DNA from 4 places in the Streptomyces sp. NPDC017246 genome. Region 1 is predicted to be linked to each of the others. Evidence: riboswitches for the same ligand, from Rfam matches in the RefSeq annotation. Region 1 holds a riboswitch; each other region holds the start of a gene.
What was found. A riboswitch is a leader RNA that binds a small molecule or an ion and turns the genes downstream of it on or off. The one in region 1 is predicted to bind cyclic di-AMP.

Region 1 (2,190 bases):
GCGCGAGGGTCTCCGGGGCCAGCTTCAGGCCCTCGGCGAGGTAGGTGTCCACCGAGCCCCAGGTCGCCTCGATCGTCTCGAAGGCGCCCCGCAGGTACTCCACCCGCGCGTCGAACAGCGGGCTCAGCAGCTCCATCACCTCGGGCGACATCGCGTCCGGGGCGGTGGAGCTGCGGCGCACCTTGTAGCGGCGGTGCGGGTCGTTCGACTTCACGTAGTCGGCCTCGATCGCCTCCCGCTCGACGCCGAGGGCGAGCAGGGTGATCGCGATGGAGAGCCCGGCGCGGTCCTTGCCGGCCGCGCAGTGCATCAGGGCGGGGAGGCTGTCCTCCGCCAGGGAGTGCAGGACGCGGCTGTGCTCCGCGGTCCGCTCGACCACCATCTTTCGGTACGAGTCGGACATACGGGTGGCGGCCTTGCCGTCGCCCAGGATGTCCCGCAGCTGCTCGATGTCGCCGTCGCGGACCAGCTTCCAGAACTCCTTGCCGTCGGCGGGGTCGTTGAGCGGTATGTTCACGTTCCGCACGCCGGGGAGGTCCACGTCCGGACCCTCGATCTTGCGGTCGGCCAGGTTCCGGAAGTCGAAGACGGTGTGCAGGCCCAGCGAGTCGAGGAAGGCGACGTCCTCCTCGGTGGCGTGGGCGAGGTGGCCGCTGCGGAAGAGGCGGCCGGGGTGCACGGCACGCCCGTCCGTCGTCGGCAGGCCGCCCACGTCCCGGAAGTTGCGGACCTCGGCCAGCTCGGGCTCGTTCGTTTCGATGGGCGGGACCTGCGGCAGCTGCTGCGTCACGGATGCTCCTGATGGTCGACGTTCGGGTGCCCGACGCGAGATCGGTTCCAGGGGCAATCATCCAGGTGGCGGCCCTGCGGCGCACCCCCCTGGACGGGAATGGGTGATCTGTCCGAATTGAGGCGTTGTGCATAACGCGCCCTGTTTACAGGTGAGATGAGCCCGAGCGCGTGAGCAGCGTCATAGAAGTGACGGATCGTGGCCGGGGGCCCGGGGCAATTGCCGTACGGAAAAAGGAAATCGAAGGCCCGTCATCCACGGAGGGTGACCGGAATTCCGGGTGAAAGGCCGTACGGGGAAAGCCGGGAGAAATCATTGGCTTGTTCGCCCCGACCCGCTCGTCTAGCGTCACCGTCAATCCGGTCGGACCGCCGAATCCTGCCACCGTCCGGAATACCACTCATCCCATGCGTGGCAGGAGCGGGGGACCCAAGGAAGTACGCCGGTCCCGCGACGCAGGACGGCTTGGGGTGAAGCCGCGTGAGAACGCGGCCGGGCATCTCCAGTCCGAACCCGACAGCTCACCTCGCAGGCGCCGGAGAGGAATTCGCCATGCCCGCGACGGGTAAGCACCGCCGTCCCAAGATCAACCCCCTGACCCGCGGAATCGTCGCCGCCGGCACGGGAGGCGCCGTTGTCGCCCTCCCGTTCCTCGGCGCCACCGGCGCCTACGCCGCCGAGCAGGCCGCCCCGGCCGCCGCTCCCGGCCAGGCCGTCACCGCCGCCGCCCAGGTGAAGGCCCCCGCCACCGCCAAGGCGGCGCCCGCCACCGTGCGGGCCGCTCCGAAGACGTACTCCGTCGTGCGGGGCGACTACCTGTCGAAGATCGCCGCCGACCACCACCTCACGGGGGGCTGGCAGAAGCTGTACGCGGACAACCGCCAGGTCGTCGGCGAGAACCCCTCGCTCATCCTGCCCGGCATGAAGCTCACGCTCGGTGCCAAGAGCACCGCCGCCCCGAAGAGCGCCGCGCCCAAGGCCGCCGCCCCCAAGAGCGCCCCGAAGAGCTCCGCGAAGTCCTCGGCGAAGAACACCGACGAGGCCCCGCGCGCCTCCCGCGGCAGCGAGCGCGCGGCCGCCCCGGCCGCGAGCACGCAGTCCTCCGGCTCCTCCTCGGCCGGCGCGACCTCCTCCTCCGGCTGGTTCGCCCCCGTCAACGGCGGCATGTCCACCCCGTACCGCGCCGCGGGCTCGATGTGGTCCTCCGGCTACCACACCGGCGTGGACTTCATGGCCTCCACCGGCACCACGATCGTCGCGGTCGGCCCCGGCACCGTCTACTCCGCCGGCGACGGTGGCGCGTACGGCAACCAGGTCGTCATCCAGCACGCCGACGGCACCTTCTCGCAGTACGCCCACCTCTCCTCGATCGCCGTCTCCGCCGGCCAGACCGTAAGCGG
Region 2 (2,190 bases), on a different contig from region 1:
GACGGACTGCCGCTCGGCTACTTCGGCGCGAGTACGGGAGCGGCCGCCGCGCTGTGGGCGGCGGGCGATCCCGACTCCTCCGTGGCCGCCGTCGTCTCACGCGGTGGCCGGCCGGACCTCGCGGCGGACCACCTGGCCCGGGTGACGGCGCCCACGCTTCTGGTGGTGGGAGGCAGGGACGCGCTGGTCCTGGACCTCAACCGGCGGGCCCGGTCGCTGCTGCGCAGCGAGAGCCGGCTGGCCGTCGTGGACGGCGCCACCCATCTCTTCGAGGAGCCGGGTGCCCTGGATGAGGTGGCGGAGCTCGCCACCTCCTGGTTCACCGGGCACTTCCGGGGTCAGTAGGCCCCGTTGACGTTGTCGATCGAGCCGTAGCGGTCGGCCGCGTAGTTGCAGGCGGCGGTGATGTTGGCGACCGGGTCGAAGAGGTCCATCGACGTGCCGGGCACGTGGTAGGCCTGGAAGGTCGGCTCGATGACCTGGAGGAGACCCTTCGAGGGGGTGCCCGCCACGGCGTTGGAGTCCCAGAGGTTGATGGCCTGGGGGTTTCCGGAGGACTCGCGCATGATGTTGCGGTGGATCCCCTCGTAGGAGCCGGGGATGCCGTGCTGGGCCATGATGGCCAGCGACTCCTGGATCCAGCCGTCGAGGTTGTTGGCGTACTGCGTGGCGGCGACGGGAGCGGCCTGGACCGGAGCGGCCGCGGCGGGAGCGGCGGCGGAGGCGCCGGTGTCGGTGGCGACGCCGGGGGACGCGCTGCGGTGCTCGGAGCGGCTCGCCCGATCGGTCGTGGAGGTCTTCTCGGTGGCGGTCTTGGCAACTGTCCTGGGGGCCTTCTTCGCCTGCGCGGGGGCGGCCTTCACGGAGCCCGGACGAAGCGTCAGTTCAAGACCCGGGTGAATAAGTGACGGATTGTCACCCACCGCGCTCTTGTTGGCTCGGTAAAGACCCTTCCAGCCGCCCTGAATTCCCTTCTTCTGGGCGATCAGGGAAAGGGAGTCACCGCTGACGACCGTGTAGGAGCGTGCGGCGGCCGGGGCTGCGGGAGCCTTGGTGACGGTCGCCGCGGCGATCGGAGCCGCGGGGGCGGCAGCGGCGCGGGCGGCGATTTCCGGGGCGCCGGACACGGGCGCGGCGCCGGCCACGGCCGGGGCGATCAGCGGGAGGGCAAGGGCGGCTCCACCCGTTCCGACCAGCGCGAGTCCACGGGAGACGGGACGGAGTCGGGGGCGGCGGTGCTTACCGTGAGCAGGCATGACGGATTCCTCTCCGGCGCCTTCGGGGTGAGCTGTCGGGTTCGGACTGGAGATGTCCGGCCGCGCGCACGCGGCTTCACCCCGAGCCGTTCCGGAAATCCGGGCCGGCGTATTCGTGGGTCCCCCGCTCCTGCCGTCGGGTGAAAGGGAGGTATTTCGAGTGGTGGCAGGATTCGGCGGTCCACTCGAATGGAGGTGACCGTAGGCCAGTAATGCGACGGAGAACAAGAGCGGGAGTGCTCTCCGCCCTCGAAATGGATCACGGAATTCATCGAATTCAAGATCGAACGAATCTCCGGCCCGCCGAACTTCCTTGCGCCGCCCGGCATGCGCGGGCTCCGGTCACCGGGGCGTCTCCGGGAGAGTGAGTCGCGTCACCAGGTACCCAATGTCCGAATTCGCACTGTAATTCTGAAAATAGGTAAGTGGGCTGAAAAGGGTCGGTCGAATGGGTGTGCACTCAAGGGCAAAAGTCGCAAAACCGACATTCGTCCTGAAAGATGGAGTGACCCCGACCGAGGAGCCGCCCGGATGTCTCCCCCCGCCTCCCTGCTGAACCCCGACACTCTCGACCGCGAGGCCGCGGCGCTCTACGAAAGCGCCACCTGGCAGCGGATCGTCACGGACTGGACCCCCGCACCCGTCCCCTCTCCCGCCCACGTGCCTCCTCCCGTCCACGTGCCCGCCCCGGCACCTGCCGACGTGCCGGACACGGAGAGCTGGAGAGACCTCCTCTCCGTGCCGGTGGACCGGCTCGTCGCCGAGGCGCTCGACGCGCTTCCGCCGCCCCTGCCCGGCGAGCGTCGGCTCCCGGGCCGGATCGGTGCCGCCCTGCCCGACCGGCTGCACACCTGGCGCCGCATCGGCCAGCCCGGGCTGAGACCCTCGACGCACCTCGGATACGCGCGCCTCGTGCTGACGGAGTGGGGCTGGC
Region 3 (2,190 bases), on a different contig from region 1:
CGAACAGGCGGTGGAGACGATCCTGCGTACCGCGCCCTCCGCCCGGCAGGGGTGACGGGCGGCCCAAGAGCGTTCCCGGGCAGCAGAGTTCACCGCTTCGGGCGACAGATGGGGACATATCTTGGTGGAACGCCGCACGGCGCGGCACGATCGGTGGCACTCTGACGCGAAGCGCAATCCGGGGCATTGGCCCCGGCGGGAAAGGGACAGCGTCGCCATGGCAGATCACCAGGAAGCAACCCTCACCCTGCCGAGCGAGCCCGCCTCGGTCCCCACGGCCCGGAGGTACGTCGCGGAGGTCCTCGTGGAGTGGGGCCTCGACGATGCCGCGGACATCGCGGACGCGATCCGGCTGATCGTCTCCGAGCTGGCCACCAACGCCGTCCTGCACACCCTCGGTCAGTCGCCCACGTTCACGGTCGACGTCCGGCTGGAACGCGAGGAACAGCTCCACATCGGTGTCACCGACAGCCATCCACGCCGCCCGCGCCGCCTCCCGGCGGCGGTTCAGCAGGACAACGGCCGCGGCCTGGTCATCATCCGCGTACTGGCCGCGGAGGCGGGCGGCCGTCTCTCGGTGACACCGACCGCGGACGGCGGCAAGACGGTCTGGATCACCGTGCCGTGGACCGTGGTCCCCGTCGTGAGCTGCTGACGGGGTCCCGGGGGTACGGCGGCGCCACCGCACCCCTCACGGACGGACCGTCACCGCCGCCTGATCAGCGGACGCGGCCGTAGTAGACCTTCGACGACCAGATCTTGTCGAGCTTCACCCAGGAACCCGTCTTGGGCGAGTGCCAGATCCTGCCGCTGCCGGCGTAGATCCCCACGTGGTAGACGCGTCCACCGGAGTGGAAGAAGACCAGGTCCCCCTTCTGCCGGCTGGAGGCGGAGATGTGCCGGGTCTTGTTGTACTGCTGCTGCGCGGTGCGGGGCAGCGACTTGCCCGCCTTCTTGTACGCGTAGAGCGTCAGCCCGGAGCAGTCGAACCTGGAGGGCCCGGTGCTCCCGTACCCGTACGGGGCTCCCTTCTTGGACGCGGCGACGCTCAGTGCCTTGTTCGCGTGCGTGGTGGCTGCCTGGGCCTCCGATGCCGCACCTGGTGCGAACAGCGTGCCGCCGACGGCGGCGAGGGTGAGAGCCGAGACGGCTCCGGCCCGGGACAGCAGGGACGGGACATGCATCTGCGCGGTCATGCGCAACCCTTCGTCAGCCGCCTGCGAAGGATGACCTGTCGGGTTCGGGCTGGCGAAGATGCCCGGCCGCTGACGCGGCTTCACCCCAAGGGACTGCCCCGCTGTCGAAACAGCGCGTCAGTCCCGTAAAAATCGGGTCCTCCACTCCTGCCGATCCACTCCTGTCGACCAGACGTCCGGGACAGCGGCAGGACTCGGCGTCCGCCCGGACCGCCCCGCCGCGGCGGCGGGGGCTTGTCGTCGACAGGGATCTTGACCCACACCAGGGTCGAAATCCGAGCTGAAACGGCGATATGTGAGGCTCCTCACGACTGATCCATTCGGGTGGACAGGAAGCCTTTGTGATCTTCGTAGGTGTGGCCGACGAGCCCCGCACCAGCAGCGGAACGCCCCATTCCGCCAAATGCGTACACCTGTTGTGCAACTCACCCGGCACATATGTCGACTCGTCGACTACGCCGAACGGGGGAGCGATTCTGCGGTGCGCGTCGGCCGTCCGGACCTCGACACGACACGCGGGAATGTCAACTCGCGCGGGAGTGGGGGACGGTGACCCGGCCGGTCCTGCGCTCCCCGTCCAACACCCTTAAGGCACGCGCCAAGGTGTCCGTGTGGACCTCGTTCTCGCCCCGCGTATGCATGAGCGTCAGGGCTTGGAGGAGTGCCTCGGCCCGCTTCACCAGGGCTTGTGCCGCGCGCAGGGCTCCATAGGTATGCGTACTCCTGGATGGATTGATCTTCCCAAGGAGGTCGGCGACTTCGAGGTAGGCGTCGACGAGTTCACCCTCCGCGCGGGTCAGCGCGGGCAGCGGGGGCAGCTCGGGAACCACGGCCGGCTCACCGCGCCGCGCCGCCGGAGGCCGCGCTCCGGCTCGTGACGACGTGGTCCACCAGGCCGTACGCGACCGCGGCCGGCGCGTCCAGGACCGTGAGGCGGTCGAGGTCGGCGTCGATCCGCTCCGGGGTCTGCCCGGTGGCCTCGGTGAGCATCCCG
Region 4 (2,190 bases), on a different contig from region 1:
CAGCGCCGACCTGGCCAGCCGCGCCCAGCAGATCGCGGTGGCCGAGAAGGCCTTCGCCAAGGGCAGCACCGAGTGGGCCACCTGTGCGCCGATCGCCGGCCTGAAGAACGACGGGAAGGGCACCGGGGTGGACCCGGGTCCGACCTCCGTCCCCACGACCCCCGCGGTCCCCGTCCCCGAGTCGAGCTGGAACACGGGCGTCTCCGAGGCCTCCAAGAGCCCCACAGAGGCCGACGAGGCCGCCGGGAAGGCCAAGGGGCCGGTCTCGCCGACCGCGCCCGCGTCGCCGACCGCGCCCACCACCCCCGTCTCGCCGACGGCCCCGGTGAGTCCCTCCGCGCCGACGGACCCGTCCGACCCGACGGTTCCGACCACCCCTAGCACGCCCGATACGTCCCTTACGCCCGGTACGCCCGAGGGTGACGAGACGTCGGCCACGCCCGGCACCGGTAAGCACCGGGGTGACGCCGCTCCGGAGGAAACCGACAAGAAGGACAGCTCTACCGAATCCGGTAGACATGCCTCGGGCAAGGACAACCTCGCGGAAAACCCCGACGTGACGCCGGTGGCTGACGAAGCGAAGAATGCGGACGCAACGGACAGTCAGGGCAAGTCGGACCCGTATACGGTGCAGCCGGGCGACAGCCTGTCCGACATTGCACAGCAGAACGAACTCCCCGGCGGCTGGACCGCGCTCTACGACGCCAACAAGAAGACCGTGGGCGTCGACCCGGACCTCATCCTCCCTGGTCAGAGCCTTGACCTGACGAACGGTTCGCTGACCGAGGCGAAGTGATTCGGGGTTGAATGTCCGGTTCTGGGCAAGTGAGACATGGGTCTCTTCGCCCCAACTGGCGTGTCACGCCCGCAAACTTTGCTCCCGTCACCTCCCACCTGCATAAACACCCCCCGCCGGAAGGCAAGTAGGGGCGATATTTCCGCAATACGCCTCTTTGAACTTCCGGTGGGTCTGTGTCTACGGTCATCACCGCTCGCCACCGCGGGCCCCGTCGACCGAAACGCCGAATCCTGCCGTCGGCCGATGGGAACAGTCGTCGCGTAAGCGCCGAAGGCAGGAGTGGGGGACCCAAGGTAAGTGCCGGGCCCGGCCGTTGAGACAGACGGCCGATGACCGGCTTGGGGTGAAGCCGCGTGCTAGGACACGCGGCCGGGCAACTCTTCCGGCCCGAACCCGACAGCTCACCTCACAGGCGTCGGTGAGGAGAATCTCCATGCTGTTTTCCGGTAAGGGCAAACACCGCCGTCCCTCCAAGGCCACCCAGGTCGTCACGCTCGTCGGCGTCACCGGTGTCGCCGTGGCCGCCCCGCTGATGACAGCGGGCACCGCCTCGGCCGCCACGGTCTCCGAGTGGGACACCGTCGCCGCGTGCGAGTCCGGCGGCAACTGGTCCATCAACACGGGCAACGGCTACTACGGCGGCCTGCAGTTCTCGGCCTCCACCTGGGCCGCGTACGGCGGCACCGCCTACGCCTCGACCGCCAACCAGGCGTCGAAGTCCCAGCAGATCGCCATCGCCGAGAAGGTCCTCGCGGGCCAGGGCAAGGGCGCCTGGCCGTCCTGTGGCGTGGGTCTCTCCGGTGCCTCCTACGACGGCGGCGCCGCCGAGAGCGCCCCCCAGCAGAGCGCCCCCCAGCAGCAGGAGCGGAAGGCCGAGCAGCCGACCACCCGCAGCGAGCAGCGCCAGGCCCCGAAGAAGGCCGCGCAGCCGCAGGCCGCGCCGAAGGCCGCCGCCAAGAAGACGGTCACCACCCCGACCGGCAAGAAGGTCAAGAAGGGTGACGGCGAGTACAAGGTCGTCGCCGGCGACACCCTCAGCAAGATCGCTCAGGCGCAGGGCGTCAAGGGCGGCTGGGCCAAGCTCTTCGAGCTGAACAAGGACGTCGTCGAGAACGCCGACCTCATCTACCCGGGCCAGCAGCTTCACCTGAAGTAGGCCCGGCGGATCGCGTGAGTCCGGCGGCTCGCGCGACCCCTCCGACCCTCCCGCGGTGACCACCCCGACCCGGCGCGCCCTTCCCCCGTGCGCGCCGGGCCGGGGTTCCCCATTTCCGGGGTCTTTGTGGTTACTGTCCAGTAGTTCCGGGGGCCTTCGTCCCCAGATGCATGCCCTTGGGTCCTTTTTCGTCCCAGGGGGCGGGCGCCCGGCTGGCCGGAGCCTCCGAGCCGGT

Region 2: linked by a shared signal. The riboswitch ahead of ACH4MY_RS27630 (transglycosylase SLT domain-containing protein) and the one ahead of ACH4MY_RS02775 (peptidoglycan DD-metalloendopeptidase family protein) in region 1 are both predicted to bind cyclic di-AMP.
Region 3: linked by a shared signal. The riboswitch ahead of ACH4MY_RS19005 (C40 family peptidase) and the one ahead of ACH4MY_RS02775 (peptidoglycan DD-metalloendopeptidase family protein) in region 1 are both predicted to bind cyclic di-AMP.
Region 4: linked by a shared signal. The riboswitch ahead of ACH4MY_RS19890 (transglycosylase family protein) and the one ahead of ACH4MY_RS02775 (peptidoglycan DD-metalloendopeptidase family protein) in region 1 are both predicted to bind cyclic di-AMP.

The regions. Positions count from the first base shown of each region.
Region 1 is NZ_JBIRMW010000001.1:623,827-626,016, reverse strand. It holds gene ACH4MY_RS02780 (tyrosine-protein phosphatase) at 1-790, opposite strand, end outside; cyclic di-AMP (ydaO/yuaA leader) riboswitch at 1,150-1,338, shown strand; gene ACH4MY_RS02775 (peptidoglycan DD-metalloendopeptidase family protein) at 1,343-2,190, shown strand, end outside.
Region 2 is NZ_JBIRMW010000013.1:160,258-162,447, reverse strand. It holds gene ACH4MY_RS27635 (alpha/beta family hydrolase) at 1-345, shown strand, start outside; gene ACH4MY_RS27630 (transglycosylase SLT domain-containing protein) at 339-1,256, opposite strand; cyclic di-AMP (ydaO/yuaA leader) riboswitch at 1,261-1,445, opposite strand; gene ACH4MY_RS27625 (hypothetical protein) at 1,788-2,190, shown strand, end outside.
Region 3 is NZ_JBIRMW010000007.1:315,382-317,571, reverse strand. It holds gene ACH4MY_RS19015 (8-amino-7-oxononanoate synthase) at 1-55, shown strand, start outside; gene ACH4MY_RS19010 (ATP-binding protein) at 218-655, shown strand; gene ACH4MY_RS19005 (C40 family peptidase) at 720-1,196, opposite strand; cyclic di-AMP (ydaO/yuaA leader) riboswitch at 1,199-1,321, opposite strand; gene ACH4MY_RS19000 (hypothetical protein) at 1,721-2,026, opposite strand; gene ACH4MY_RS18995 (ClpP family protease) at 2,034-2,190, opposite strand, start outside.
Region 4 is NZ_JBIRMW010000008.1:56,636-58,825, reverse strand. It holds gene ACH4MY_RS19895 (transglycosylase family protein) at 1-796, shown strand, start outside; cyclic di-AMP (ydaO/yuaA leader) riboswitch at 1,055-1,229, shown strand; gene ACH4MY_RS19890 (transglycosylase family protein) at 1,233-1,955, shown strand.